4 regions of the Corynebacterium sp. P4-C1 genome follow, and region 3 is predicted to be linked to each of the others. Evidence: riboswitches for the same ligand, from Rfam matches in the RefSeq annotation. Region 3 holds a riboswitch; each other region holds the start of a gene.
The links. A riboswitch is a leader RNA that binds a small molecule or an ion and turns the genes downstream of it on or off. The one in region 3 is predicted to bind thiamine pyrophosphate.

Region 1 (3,632 bases), 320 kb from region 3:
ATTGAGGCGTGGGGCGGGTGGGGTTATTCGTCGATAAGCGAGATGCTTATGCGCGCTGCATCTTGCCGTCCTTGTCCTTGAACGGGAAGCCGAAGTGGCGCAACAGCGCACGGCCTTCCTCGTCGTTGACTGCGGAGGTGACAACGGTGATGTCCATACCGCGCGGACGGTCGATCTTGTCCACGTCGATCTCGTAGAACATCGTCTGCTCGGACAGGCCGAACGTGTAGTTGCCGTTGCCGTCGAACTGGGTGTCCGACAGGCCGCGGAAGTCGCGGATACGCGGGAGAGCGACTGTCAGCAGACGATCCAGGAACTCCCACATACGGTCGCCGCGCAGGGTGACCTTCGCGCCGATCGGCATACCTTCACGGAGCTTGAAGTTAGCGATGGACTTCTTCGCGCGACGCAGCTGCGGCTTCTGGCCGGTGATCGCGGTGAGGTCCTCGAGCGCGCCGTTGATCATCTTGGAATCGCGGGCAGCGTCACCGACACCCATGTTGACCACAATCTTGGTCAGACCCGGGATCTGCATGACGTTGTCGTAGCCGAACTCCTCGGAGAGCTTGCCGCGGATCTCGTCCTTGTAACGCGTCTTCAGACGCGGCGTGTAGTTGGTGGTGCTCTCGGTCATTAGATGTCCTTCCCGTTCGACTTGGCAACGCGGACTTTCTTGCCGTTCTCATCGAAGCGGTAGCCCACACGGGTCGGGCTGCCCTCGGAGTCGACGACCATCACGTTGGACACGTGGATCGGGGCCTCCTGGGTAACGATGCCGCCGGACTCGGCGCCGCGCTCGTTGTAGGAGTTTGCGACGTGCTTCTTCACACGGTTGACGCCCTCGACGAGGACGCGGTCGCGCTTCGGGTAAGCCTCGATGACGCGGCCCTGCGCGCCCTTATCCTTACCAGCGACGACCTGGACCATATCGCCCTTCTTGATCTTCAACTAGATCACCTCCGGTGCGAGAGACACGATCTTCATGAACTTCTTGTCGCGCAGCTCGCGGGCGACCGGGCCGAAGATGCGGGTGCCGCGGGGCTCGGTGTCGTTCTTGATCAGAACAGCTGCGTTCTCGTCGAAAGCGATGTAGGAGCCGTCCGGACGACGGGTCTCCTTCTTGGCGCGCACGATGACGGCGCGGACAACCTCGCCCTCCTTGACGTTGCCGCCGGGGGCGGCTTCCTTCACGGTGGCGACAATCGTGTCGCCGATGCCGGCGAAGCGTCGGACAGAACCGCCGAGCACCTGGATGCACAGAATTTCGCGTGCACCGGTGTTGTCGGCGACCTTCAGACGCGATTCTTTCTGAATCACTTTGGTCTCCTGACCTGGATCAATGTGCGCCAGATTTCCGTCCTGCACGCACGTGGTCAATGTCTTATCAGTGCCTATCCGCTTATCGACGAACAGTGCCCCGGCACCCACAGTGCCGCCACCGTCGAAGGGTCTCGCAGCCTCAACTCGGAAACGCGCGTCAGCTGCGACCAGCGCTAGACAACTGTGGTATTAAACCACGCCGCCTGCACGAACCCCAAATCTCCGGCCCCTGCTCGGCTTCCGCTTCACCGGAGCCATCCCCGCAGCCCCCGGCCGGTGCGTTTCACGTAGCATGTCGGGGCAAGACACGGGGTGCCACGCACCCATCGCCGCCGCCTGCCGCCGCAGCTCACCGGAGCAGCGGAACTGCAGTTCACGGCGGCCGGGCGCAACGCTGAGATCACACCCGTCGAACCTGAACGAACCAATATTCGCGGAGGAATTGTCTGATGACTTCTTTGTCTGGCGCGGCGAGCGCCATCCCGAACATCCCGAACGTGCTGTCCATCGCCGGCACGGACCCGACCGGAGGGGCCGGCATCCAGGCGGACCTAAAGTCCATCTCGGCGGCCGGCGGTTACGCGATGTGCGTGGTCACGGCGCTGGTCTCGCAGAACACCCACGGTGTCCGCGACATTCACGTCCCGCCGCAGGACTTCCTGGTCTCGCAGCTCAACGCCGTTTTCGACGACGTCCAGGTGGATGCGGTGAAGATCGGCATGCTCGGCGACGTCGACACCACGCAGACGGTCTCCGACTTTTTGGCGGCGCACCCCGTGCCGATCGTTGTGGTGGACCCGGTGATGGTCGCCACCAGCGGGGACCGCCTGCTCACCGAGGACGCGGAAGATGCGATGAGGCAGTTCGTGAAGGACCACGCGAGCGTCGTCACGCCGAATATCCCGGAACTGGCTGTGCTCGCCGGCACGACTCCCGCGGAGACCTTCGACGAAGCCCTCGAGCAGGGCCGCGCCTACGCGAAGGCGGCTGACGTGAACGTCGTGGTCAAGGGCGGACATCTCAAGGAGGGGTACGCGTCGAACGCACTAGTCACGCCCGACGGCGACGTCGAGATCGCGCACGTGCCCCGCGTGGACACGAAGAACACGCACGGCACGGGCTGCTCCTTGTCGTCCGCGCTCGCCGCGCGCTTGGCCATTGACTCGGACAGCGCGCTCGCGTGGACGTCCAGCTGGCTGCATGAAGCAATCGCGCACGCCGACGAGCTCAACGTCGGAACGGGACACGGGCCCGTCGACCACTTTCACCGTTCGCGGCGCCTCGCGGCGGCAGCGTCGACAACGCCGTGGAAGCTTAGCGACGACTGGACCGCCGCCGCCTTCCCTGCCGCCGCCGTCGAACCCAAGATTCCCGCCGCCGGCCCCTTCACGCGCGAGCTCTGGGACGCCGCGGCGCGCAAGGTGTGGCCGGAGACCCTGGAGCTGCCGTTCATCCGTGCGCTCCGCGACGGCACCCTGCCGGAGGAGCAGTTCGGCTTCTACCTCGTGCAGGACGCCTACTACCTGCGCGAGTACTCCCGCGCCCTGGCAACCGTGAGCGCCAAGGCGCCCGATGCGGAGGACCAGGTGTGGTGGTCGCAGTCCGCAACCGTCGCGATCGAAGCCGAATCGGACCTGCACCGTTCCTGGATCTCCCAGCACACCGTCGAAGCAGACACTCCCCCCTCGCCGACCACCCTCGGCTACGTGAATATGCTCACATCTAAAGCTGTTTTGGGGGACTATGTTGTCGGCGCCGCGGCAGTTTTGCCGTGCTTCTGGCTCTACGCGGAAGTCGGTTTGCACCTCGCGGAGAGCAACAGTTCGGAGCACCCCTACAACGCGTGGCTGTCCATGTACGGAGGCGACGATTTCACAGATGCCGTGCGTATGGCGCTGCAATCGGTAGAAAAGGCACTCTCGGGCGCGAGCGAGAAGCAGCGCGCGGACGCCCTCGAGGCGTTCATGTACGCCTGCTATTACGAACGCGAATTCTTCGATCAGGCCTCCCGAAGCTAGCGTCCGGAGCCCCTTCCGGGGCCGGAATCACGGTTCGCCACCTTTCGCGGAATGCTTTAGTTTGGAGGCGTGAGTTTCAGTGAAAAGGCCCCCGTATCAATCCAGAACAAGCTAGACCTGTTCGGACGCGAACCCGGTCGCTTCGCGCTGCGCGCCATCATGGCTGGCGTGCTCCTCGGCATCATGACTGCCTTCGCCGCAGCGACCGCCACCCTGACCGAGTCCTACGCCCCCGGCTGGGGCAAGTACCCCTTCGCCATGATCTTCGCGGTGACCCTCTACATGATGGTCGTC
Region 2 (3,632 bases), 630 kb from region 3:
GCCGTCGAAACGCACCTCGCCGGAATCGGGTGTGTCCAGACCAGCGATGATGTTGAACAACGTCGACTTGCCGGCACCCGAGGGTCCGATCAGGGAGACGAACTCGCCTGGGGCTACATCGAAGCTGACGCGGTCGAGCACCTGCCGGCCGTCGAATGCGCGGCTGATGTCTTTGAGCTCAAGCACGCTCGGCCTTCCTTTCCTTGATGTGCCACGGAATCACCGCGCGCTCGATGAGGTATGTGGACAGGTAGAGCAGAACGCTGATCACCGCGGTGACCACCACCGCGGCGAGCACAAGGTCGGTGCGGAAAGCGTTCTTCTGCACCGACATGTAGATGCCCAGCCCCTTCTTCGCGCCGACGTACTCGGCGAAGATCGCACCGGTGACCGCGTAGGTGATGCCGATGCGCAGGGCGGTGAAGAACTCGGGCATGGCGGACGGCAGCCGGACCATCCAGAACTCGCGCCAGCGGGAGGCCCCCATGCTGCGCAGCAGGTTCGAAGCTTCGCGGTCCGTGCGAGCGAACCCCTCGATCAGGCCGATGGAGATGGGGAAGAACGTCACCAGCGCCACCACCAGTGTTTTGGGCAGCAGGCCGAAACCGAACCAGATGATCATCAACGGGGCGATCGCCACCACCGGAATAGTCTGGGACGCCACGAGCAGCGGTGTGAGGCCGCGCTTGAGCATCGGGGAGAAATCGATCGCGATGGCCAGCAACCACGCACACACCAGCGACAGGGCGAAGCCGATGAGGGTGACTTGAAGCGTGGCGGCGGCGTGGGTGCCCAGGATCTCCCGCTGCGCCCATCCGGAGCGGGCCACCTGCGACGGCGCCGGCAGCACCTGCGGGCGCACACCGGTGACGCGCACGAGGATTTCCCACACGGCCAGGCCGGCGAGCACGAAGATCACCGGGACCCAGAGGTTGCTGCTCAGTCCACGCGTCCGGTCAGCGGCACCCCCGGCGGCGGGACTATTCGGAGATGTACTCATTAGTGAAATAAGTATTCCAGTCGGGGGCTTCGCTCAAGGGGTTATTCGCCTCGTCGACAAGCAGCTCGTTGTCGAAGAGGAACTGGCCCAGGTCAGCCCACTGCTTCTCAGTCTGGCGGCCGAATTTACCCTCGTCGTCGAGCATGTATTTCTCGGAAAGCATGCGCTGGCTCTTCTTCAAAAACTCGAGGTCGGTGAGGACGTCCGGGTTCTCCTTCTGCAGGATCTCCGCGGCCTCGTCTGGGTTGTCCACTGCGTCCTGGAAGCCACGCTGGATGGCCTGGACGAACTTCTTGGTCTCCTCCGGGTGCTCCTCCATCCACTTATTGCCGCCCACGACGAGCATCTGGTAACAATCCGGGAAGCCGTAGTCGGTGTAGGCGAAGTTCTTGAGCTTCACGCCGCGGTCTTCGGCCTCGATGCCCTCCCATGCGACGTAGGGCACGGTGAAGTCGACCTCCTTGGAGTAAAGCGCCTCGTAGGCGGAGGTGCCCAGCGTGACTTCCTCGAATTCGCCCTTGCCGCCGGCGCCGCGGATGACACCCTTCAAAATCGCATGGTCTGCTGGTGAGCCGAAGCCGCCGAACGTCTTTCCGTCCAGGTCAGCCGGGCTTTTGATGTCGTCGCGGTCAGCCAGGACACTGACCTCCGTGGTCCAGGTCTGCTCGATCGCCAGCACGGAGCGCACGTCCGCGCCCGCAGCCTTGGCCATCGTCATGCGGTCCTGCGTGTCGGCAGCGAATTCCGCATTGCCGGAGTCAGTGAGCAGGATCGGGTTGCTGTCGTTGTACGGCACAACCTCGACGTCCAGACCGGCTTCCTTGAAGTAGCCCTTGTTCATTGCCACGTACAGGCCGGTGTGGTTGGTGTTGGGCGTCCAGTCCAGCGCGAAGCGGATCTTGGTCGTCCCATCCTCGCCCGCGCTGCCGCCGCACGCCGCCAGCATCATCGTGGATGCGAGCGCTGCCAGAAAAACGGCGATTTTCTTGCTGATGCCCATGTACCTCGGCCTTTCTCCGGGCGGACGGGCACAGGCGCGCACGATTGCCGCGACCATCCCTCCGCCAGTGCTAACTGGATCAGGTTCGACGGGTGTCATCTCAGCCCCGGCCCGTATGGCTCCGGGGCACCCCGTGTCACGCTTTCAAGGTATACCAGGGGTCTACCCAGCTTGATGAAAGCTTCCCTGAAGAAAGACTAAAGGGCGTGAAAAAGTGCGTGGAGCATAGGGGAATCGAACCCCTGACCTTCGCATTGCGAACGCGACGCTCTACCAACTGAGCTAATGCCCCTTGGGGACCATGGAGCCACGTTACGCTCCCGGCACACGGCCGCCAAAATCCCAGTTGTACGGCGGTAACTAGAATTCGGGGGCACCATCTGTTGCGTCGCGGTGCGAGGAGGGCGACGATACTCGGGTGGACCACCAGATCAGTCGTGCTCAGTTCCTCACCGGCGCTCTTCTCGCTGCCGGTTCTGCGGCGCTGGGCGGTTGCGCCCCGTCGAGCGAGCCGGCCCCCACGAGCACCCCGGGCACACCGCCTCGCAGCGCCACCGCAACCACTGGGAGCTCGACCGCTACTCCCCCGCCGCCGGAGGTCTACGCGCAGCGCGTCCCGCAGGTCTTCGGCACACACATGGCCGGCATCGTGGAGACAGTCCCCACCACACCGGGCACGACGACAATCGCCCTGACTTTCGACGCGTGCGGCGGGCCGGCGGGTTCAGAGGTGGATCAGGGGCTCGTCGATACGCTCCGCGAATTCGGCGTCCCCGCAACGCTCTTCCTCAACTCCCGGTGGATCGAGGCGAATGCGCACGCAACGCAGATGCTTATCGACGACCCCCTGTTCCTCATCCAGAACCACGGCACCCAGCATGCCCCTTTATCTGTGACCGGCCAATCCGCCTACGGAATTGCCGGGACCCAGGATGCGGCAGCGGCGATCGCTGAGATTGAGGACAACCGGGCGCTCCTGCGCTCCTACGGGGTCCAGTCCGACTGGTTCCGCTCCGGCACCGCGCACTACGACGATGTGGCCGTGCAGATCGCTCACGAACGCGGCATCAGAATCGCCGGTTTTTCAGTCAACGGCGACTACGGTGCCACCGCTCCCGCGAACCAGGTTGCCGCGGCCATCAGGGACGCCCACGACGGCGCCATTGTCCTCGCCCACATGAACCACCCAGCCTCCGGCACCGCAGCGGGTGTACGCACCGCCCTCGAGCAGATGCGGGACACAGGGCACCGCTTCGTGTTCATCGACGGCACTACCCCCAGCTAGAGCGCCCCACCGACCCCGTGGTAACCCGCGGAGATTCACGGGATGCGAACTGGAAAATCCCGCCCACCACAGATGGCGGACGGGATGTGCGGGTCAACGGAGAGCCAGGTTTAGAGGATGATCTTGCCCACGATCTTGGCGATGCCCTTGATCAGGGAGGAAGCACCGTCACCCTTCAGGAAGGACGGGGTGAACAGGTCCTTGATGTCGCCTGCGCTTTTGATGATGCCGCCGGTGACTTCGAGACCCTTCTTTGCGTTATCCAGGCGTGCGTCAGTGATCTCGATCTGAGCGCGGTCGCGCTTCTGCTTCTCTTCCCACGTCAGCTTCTCTTTCTGGGCCTTCTC
Region 3 (3,632 bases):
CCTGGAAGACGTAGCCGATGGACTGGCGGAGCTTGTTCACCTCCTTGCCTTTCAGCGCATTGACGTGGAAGTCACCGAAGTGGATGTCCCCGCTGGTCACGTTCTCCTCGCGGATGAGCAGCTCCAAAAACGACGACTTGCCCGAGCCCGACGGGCCGATCAGGAAGACGAACTCGCCGTTCTCAATCGTCAGCGAGACATCGTCGAGAGCCGGCCGCGTCGACGTCGGATAGACCTTTGTCACATTCGAGAAAGTGATCACACGCGCCACTCTAGTGACAGACGTTGGCCGTATGGAAATCCCAACCGCGGAAACCGCAGGTGATTCAGGTGGCGTTCAGGATTTTAGGATTCTTCGCCCTGCTGCTCCGCCATCCGCCAGCGGATGCCTGACTCGAGGAAACCGTCGATATCTCCGTCGAGCACCTTCTGCGGGTCGCCCACTTCATAGTTGGTGCGCAGGTCCTTGACCATTTGGTACGGGTGCAGAACGTAGGAGCGCATCTGGTTGCCCCAGCTGGCGTTGCCGCCGGCGCCGAGGGCGTCCAGCTCCGCCTTTTCTTCTTGGCGTTTCTTCTCCAGCAGCTTGGACTGCAGAACGTTCATGGCCGAAGCCTTGTTCTGGATCTGGGATTTCTCGTTCTGGCACGTGACCACGATGCCGGTGGGCACGTGGGTGATACGCACCGCCGAGTCGGTGGTGTTCACGGACTGGCCGCCGGGTCCGGAGGACCGGTAGACATCGACGCGGATGTCGGAGTCTGGGATGTCGATGTGGTCGGTCTGCTCCACCACAGGCAGGACCTCAACCTCGGCGAAGGAGGTCTGGCGGCGGCCCTGGTTGTCGAAGGGCGAGATACGCACGAGGCGGTGCGCGCCCTGCTCCACGGAGAGCTGGCCGTACATGTACTCCCCGTGGACGACGAAGGTGGCCGACTTGATGCCGGCTTCCTCGGCGTAGGAAATATCGTAGACATCGACCTTGTGGCCGTTTTTCTCGGCCCAGCGGGTGTACATGCGCATGAGCATCTCCGCCCAATCCGCCGCATCGACACCGCCGGCACCGGAACGGATATTCACCACAGCCTCGCGCTCGTCGTACTCCCCCGACAGCATCGTCGTCACCTCCAGCGAGGAGATCTGGGTTTCGAGTTCGGCCAACTCATCGTCGGCAAGCGATGCGTCGCCCTCCTCTTCCGCGAGTTCGTACATGACCGGCAGGTCGTCGAGACGCTGGCGCAGCCCAGTGACTTTGCGCAGCTTCGCCTGCACGTTGGACAGCTCGGTTGTCACCTGCTGCGCGTGGTCGGGGTCGTCCCACAAACTGGGGTCGGCGGCTTGCTGCTCCAGCTCGCGGGCGCGCGAATCCATCTCGTCTAAGTCCATGACCGACTCGATGGTGGTCAGGGTGGACTCGAGGGACTGGATCCGGTTGCTGGTCTCTGGCTGCATAGGTGCGAAGTCTAGTGGAGATCTCCAAAACACCTTCATACCGCCGCCCGAGCACCTACACTGTGGGACGCACCCACACGGGCGCCCGCGGCAGCGGGCTGAGATCGCACTGATATTGAGCCGTGCGAGCACCGTCCGAACCTGTCTGGCTAGCACCAGCGAAGGAAGTAAGGAGCAGCTCATGGCTGATATTTACGCTGAAGAAATCCACCCGAAGCACTCGTACGCCCCGATTGTCCAGGACGGGCTCGAAGTTCCAGAAACTGCGATTGAGCTGGATGACTCCCCGACTGGCCCGAACGAGCCGTTCCGCATCTACCGCACGCGCGGCCCGTGGGCCGAGCCGGAGGAAGGCTTGCCTGCTCTGCGAAGCGAATGGATCGCCGAGCGCGACGACATCGAGGAATACGAGGGCCGCGCCCGCAACCTCGAGGACGACGGCACACGCGCAATGAAACGCGGGGAGGCCAGCGAGGAGTGGCGCGGCGCGACCCGCCCGACGCTACGCGCGAAGAGCGGCAAGCGCGTCACCCAGATGGCGTATGCCCGCAACGGCGTGATCACCCCCGAGATGAAATTCGTGGCGCTGCGCGAGCACTGCGACCCGGAGAAGGTCCGTGAAGAGGTCGCCGCCGGCCGCGCGATCATCCCGAACAACATCAACCACCCGGAATCCGAGCCGATGATCATCGGCAACGCGTTCTTGACCAAGATTAACGCCAACATCGGTAATTCCGCCGTCACCTCGTCCATCCGCGAGGAGGTGGACAAGCTGCGCTGGGCCACCCGCTGGGGCGCGGACACCGTCATGGACCTGTCCACCGGCAACGACATCCACACCACCCGCGAGTGGATCCTGCGCAACTCGCCTGTCCCCATCGGCACCGTGCCGATCTACCAGGCGCTGGAGAAGGTGGGCGGTGTCGCCGAAGACCTGACGTGGGAGATCTTCCGCGACACCGTCATTGAACAGGCCGAGCAGGGCGTGGACTACATGACGGTGCACGCGGGGGTGCGGCTGCCGTACGTCCCGCTGACGTCGAAACGCGTCACCGGCATCGTCTCCCGCGGCGGCTCGATCATGGCCGGCTGGTGCCTAGCCCACCACAAAGAGTCGTTCCTCTACGAGAATTTCGACGAGCTGTGCGAGATCTTCGCCCAGTACGACATCGCATTCTCGCTTGGCGACGGCCTCCGCCCCGGCTCCGTCGCCGACGCCAACGACGCCGCCCAGTTCGCGGAGCTGAAAACCATCGGCGAGCTGTGCAAGCGCGCCTGGGACCACGATGTCCAGGTGATGATCGAGGGACCCGGCCACGTCCCACTGAACATGATCCAGGTCAACAACGAGAAAGAAGAGGAATGGTGCGGCGGCGCCCCGTTCTACACTCTCGGCCCCCTGGTCACCGATATCGCACCGGGCTACGACCACATCACGTCCGCCATCGGCGCGGCGAATATCGCCATGGGCGGCACCGCGATGCTCTGCTACGTCACCCCGAAGGAGCACCTCGGCCTGCCGAACAAGGACGATGTGAAGACGGGCGTGATCACCTACAAGGTCGCCGCCCACGCCGCCGATGTGGCGAAGGGCCACCCGGGCGCACGCGACTGGGACGACGCGATGAGCAAGGCGCGTTTCGAATTCCGCTGGCACGACCAGTTCGCCCTTTCCCTCGACCCAGAGACCGCCCAGGCGTACCACGACGAGACGCTGCCGGCGGAGCCCGCGAAGACCGCCCACTTCTGCTCCATGTGCGGACCCAAGTTCTGCTCGATGCGCATCAGCCAGGACATCCGCGATGAATTCGGCGGCGCGATCGACGAAGCCTTGGACGACAAGAACAAGAAGCTCATCGCGGACCTAGGCATTCCGAGTTTCGCCGGCGGCACGGATTACCGCCGCGGCGAACGCGAGATGGCCAAGGAATTCCACAAGCTCGGCTCGAATGTCTACGTTCAGGAATAATGGCGGCTGTGTCTACCGCAGCTTTCATTGATTCCCACCGAGAAGATACTGATTCCGAGCTCGCCCGCGCCCTCGTCGAAACTGCCGGGGGTCTGGCGCTAAGCATGCGCGACGAGGGCCTCGACACAGGCCAGAAGACGTCTGTGTCCGATGTGGTCACCAACGCCGACATGGCCGCCGAGGAATTCGTCGCCGGCGTGCTGGAGGCGCT
Region 4 (3,632 bases), 640 kb from region 3:
GCTCAAGACTTTCGCCGAGACCGATGATCCCGCCGGAGCAGGTCTCCATTCCTTCCGCCAAGACATTCTCCAAGGTGTCCCTACGTTCCTGCCACGTGTGTGTGGTGACGACGTTGGGGAAGAACGACTTCGCGGTCTCCAGGTTGTGGTTGTAGCGTATGACACCCATTTGCGAGAGCCGGTGGGCATCCTTGCGGGTCAGTGTGCCGAGGGAGGCGGAGATAGAAATGTCCACCTCGTTGTTGATTGCGACGATCGCCTGAGCGACTTGGTCGAGCAGGGAGTCAGTCGGGCTCTTCACAGCGGCAACGATGCAGAACTCGCTCGCGCCCATCTTCTCGGATTGCTTCGCGGCCTCGACTAGTTCTGCTGTGTCAAGAGTGACAGAGCGGACGGGGGATTCAAACAGCCCGGACTGGGAGCAGAAGCTACAGTCCTCCGGGCACCCGCCGGTCTTCAGGGAAATGATGCCCTCGAGAGAGATCTCGACACCGCAGTGCTTGATCCGGACCTGGTGGGCGAGATCGAGTAGTTCCTGTAACCGTTCATCCTCGATGGTGAGAGCTCGGTAGATCTCAGCTTCGGAGAGTCCTTCGCCGTTTTCCAGGCATTTCTCTCGCGCGATGTCGAGGATGTCGGGTTCGTTCACTGAAGCGGGTGTAGCCATAGTGATAAATGTAGATCACTCACCGTCAAATAGCAGCATGAAGCAGGTTTTGAACGGTGTTCAACAGTGCTTGGCCGGGTAGGGGGTGAGTTAGCTGTCGAGCGCCTGCTGCCAGAAGTCGGCTTCCAGGCGGGTTGCCGTGCGGAAAATGTCCAGCAGGCGCTCGAAACGCTTCGTGCCCTTGATCTCCTCGGCGGGCACCCCCAGTAGGTCGTCGAGAAGCTTCGTCATGGCTACCGCCTGATTCTGGAAATCGTCGCCGGCGTATTCCTGGATCCACTCCGCGTACGGGTGCTCAGCGTTCTCCTTAAGCTTCGGCTCCAAATAGGTGCCGATCTCCGCATAACCGATCTGACACGGCGCAAGCGCGATCTGCAGCTCCAGCAGGTCGCCCGCCATGCCGGTGTCGAGCACGTAGCGCGTGTAGGCGACTGTGGTTTGCTTCTCCGGCGCACGGTCGAGGTCGTCGCCCGTGATACCCCAGCGCTCCGTCAGCCGTCGGTGCAGCTCGGTCTCCGTGATGGTGGCAGACAGCCCTTGCGCCGCCGCTTCTACCTCGCCGAGGGTGCGTGACTTGTAGGCTCCGAGCGCGTTCGCGCGGGCGTACTGGACCAGGAACAGATAGTCCTGCACCAGGTAGTCCTGGAAGATCGGCAGCGGGAGAGTGCCTTCGCCCAGGTCCTCAACGAATGCGTGGTGGATGTACGGGTCCCACTCCGGGGCGGATTCTTTGAGAAGCGAAAAAAGGCCCATTTTTTACACCTCCAGTGGTTGCTCGTAGGAATTGTCGAAGAAGTCCAGCTCCAGCGTGACTGCTCTGCCGAAGAAATCGTTGATGATGGCGCGGTCTTCCTCGCTGCGCTCACCGATGCGGTCGACCTCGCCGCGCAGGAACTCGACGAGCGTGTGGAATTCCGGGTAGTCGTGCAGCTCGATCCACTCGTTGTGCACGAAGCTCTCCGGACGCTCTTCTGGGGCATTCGTGGCCCAATCGAGGTACAGCCACTCCGCCACGACGAGCACGCCCAGGGCGGCGGCGTAGGAGCGGGTCTCGGCTGCCTCGCGCATCAGGCCGGTGAAGCCGGTGCATGCTGTGGTGTCCGGGGTGTTGTCGCGCTGCTCGTCGCTCACACCGAGCTCCTTGAAGGAGCGGAGGAAGTACGTGTTCTCGTCGCCCGCGACCTCGCCGATGAACTGGGAGAGACGCAGACGCGGTGCGAGTTCGTCCGCGGTGGCCACTGCCGCGCCGAGGAGCTGCAAGAAGCTGTCCAAGAAGCGGTAGTCCTGCACGAGGTAGCCGGCCATGACACCGTCGTCGATCGTGCCGTCGAAAAGTTCTTGCACGAAACGGTGACCCACTGCGGCGTCCCACTTCTCGCGGTGGGTGTCGCGCAGCTCGTCGCTGAATCTAGTCAATGTTGTGTCCTTCCAGTTGACGTGGAACTAGCGGACACGGGGCCGTTGCAAGACAATCCCTCCGCGAAGATGGCTTCGATCAGGTTCGGCGGGTGTGATCTCAGCCCTGCTTGAGCAGGGCACCCCGTGTCTTGCCTGCCCACGCTACCAATTTCTGTGAACGGCGGCCTGGGCGCGGGTGTAGCGCGCGTTTGCTACTTCGCGTGGCGCTCGATGATGTCGCCGAACTCCGGCAGCGCTGGGGCGACGATCTTGCCAACCTTGCCGCGCATGGAGGAGTACACCTTCTGCACCGGGGCGGGTGCGCGGTCGGCGAAAGAATCGCCGATCTTCAGCACGGACTCGGTGACGCTGTCCTCGTTGTCGGCGAGATGGGCGCCGAAGCTGGACTTGCCGGAACCCTCGTAAGACTCCCAGTGGGGTGTGAGCTCCTCGACGATGCTCGGCATGAGCTGGTTGATGCCCTTGCTCAGCGCGTCCGCGTCCGCTTTCTTCGCGGCGCCGACAGCGGACTTCAATGCCATGCCGGTCAGGCCCGACTGGTTGGCGATGGTTGTGTCCGCCAGTGTGGTCAGGGCGGCGACGACCTCGGTGCGGGTGGGGGCATTCAGGAGAGTTTTCAAGTCAGTCACGCGGGCCATCTTAACTGCCTTGTGATCTGCGAACTGGTCCGGAAACAGGGACACGGCCCCGCGCGTTCACCCTTGTTGGTGCTCGCGGGACCGCTGATTCCCATTCAAGTTGCAGTTCTTCCGCCACAGGTTCACATGAATCACTGCAACCACAACAGCCACAAATGTAACAAACGTTCCGATGCGACGCTACATAATGTGGGGGAGTATCGCTTTTGTGGCTGTTGGCAGGCGGGTTACTGACCCTGACGCTGCTGGTTGGACTGCTGATTCTGGTTTTGCTGCGGCAGGGGAATGTACTTACACAGCTCGTCCATTGCCTGGCGCTGAATGGCCATCCACTGCGCGTTAGCCTTCTGCAGTTCCTTCTGACGGAAACTGGGTGCATCAATCGCGCTCGCACCAGCGCAGATAGATCTCCGCGGCGGTGTCGGCGAAGGGCGGATTGAAATCGGTCAGCGGTTCGAGGCGCTCAATGCCGCGGGCAAGGGCGTCGGCCGCGGCGGCGGGGGAGTCGAATACAGGGAGGCCGTCCAGCTTCGCGCCGGGAATCGCCGCGGCGGCGCAGATCGCGGAATAACTGCGCACAGCGGCGGAAGGGCCCCACTTCGCGCAGCACTCGTCCGCAATGATGAGCAGCTGTTCAGGGCTTAAAGGTTTCATGCAGCGGATTCGGCGGTGTTAATCCGCCTCGTTGGGCCGAGCGCGGCGGATGCGGGCGGCCAACGCGGCACGGCCGGGGACGGTGTCGTGGGCAAGGGAGGCCACGGCGGCGTCGTCAAGCAGTCTGCTTGCGGAGATGACCACCGCGCGCGTGGCTGCTTCGTGTTTGCTGCACCCCCATGCGCTGGCGAGCAAGACGAGCGCGCGATCCTCCTCGGCGGAGAGCCTAAGCGTCATAGCCATGATCGTGATGG

Region 1: another riboswitch for thiamine pyrophosphate. It lies ahead of QYR03_RS06515 (bifunctional hydroxymethylpyrimidine kinase/phosphomethylpyrimidine kinase); the one in region 3 lies ahead of thiC (phosphomethylpyrimidine synthase ThiC).
Region 2: another riboswitch for thiamine pyrophosphate. It lies ahead of QYR03_RS08025 (ABC transporter substrate-binding protein); the one in region 3 lies ahead of thiC (phosphomethylpyrimidine synthase ThiC).
Region 4: another riboswitch for thiamine pyrophosphate. It lies ahead of QYR03_RS08120 (TenA family protein); the one in region 3 lies ahead of thiC (phosphomethylpyrimidine synthase ThiC).

The regions. Positions count from the first base shown of each region.
Region 1 covers NZ_CP129966.1:1,383,840-1,387,471, forward strand. Annotated here, with positions in the region: gene rplE (50S ribosomal protein L5) at 47-634, opposite strand; gene rplX (50S ribosomal protein L24) at 634-948, opposite strand; gene rplN (50S ribosomal protein L14) at 949-1,317, opposite strand; TPP riboswitch at 1,619-1,780, shown strand; gene QYR03_RS06515 (bifunctional hydroxymethylpyrimidine kinase/phosphomethylpyrimidine kinase) at 1,770-3,338, shown strand; gene QYR03_RS06520 (formate/nitrite transporter family protein) at 3,408-3,632, shown strand, end outside.
Region 2 covers NZ_CP129966.1:1,691,332-1,694,963, forward strand. Annotated here, with positions in the region: gene QYR03_RS08015 (ABC transporter ATP-binding protein) at 1-186, opposite strand, end outside; gene QYR03_RS08020 (ABC transporter permease) at 179-1,000, opposite strand; gene QYR03_RS08025 (ABC transporter substrate-binding protein) at 981-2,000, opposite strand; TPP riboswitch at 2,039-2,144, opposite strand; tRNA gene QYR03_RS08030 (tRNA-Ala) at 2,220-2,292, opposite strand; gene QYR03_RS08035 (polysaccharide deacetylase family protein) at 2,419-3,285, shown strand; gene QYR03_RS08040 (hypothetical protein) at 3,396-3,632, opposite strand, start outside.
Region 3 covers NZ_CP129966.1:1,063,507-1,067,138, forward strand. Annotated here, with positions in the region: gene ftsE (cell division ATP-binding protein FtsE) at 1-262, opposite strand, end outside; gene prfB (peptide chain release factor 2) at 346-1,452, opposite strand; TPP riboswitch at 1,520-1,636, shown strand; gene thiC (phosphomethylpyrimidine synthase ThiC) at 1,634-3,421, shown strand; gene QYR03_RS05085 (inositol monophosphatase family protein) at 3,421-3,632, shown strand, end outside.
Region 4 covers NZ_CP129966.1:1,706,726-1,710,357, reverse strand. Annotated here, with positions in the region: gene bioB (biotin synthase BioB) at 1-667, opposite strand, end outside; gene tenA (thiaminase II) at 758-1,420, opposite strand; gene QYR03_RS08120 (TenA family protein) at 1,424-2,083, opposite strand; TPP riboswitch at 2,122-2,220, opposite strand; gene QYR03_RS08115 (hypothetical protein) at 2,278-2,724, opposite strand; gene QYR03_RS08110 (TetR family transcriptional regulator) at 3,103-3,378, opposite strand; gene QYR03_RS08105 (CopG family transcriptional regulator) at 3,397-3,621, opposite strand.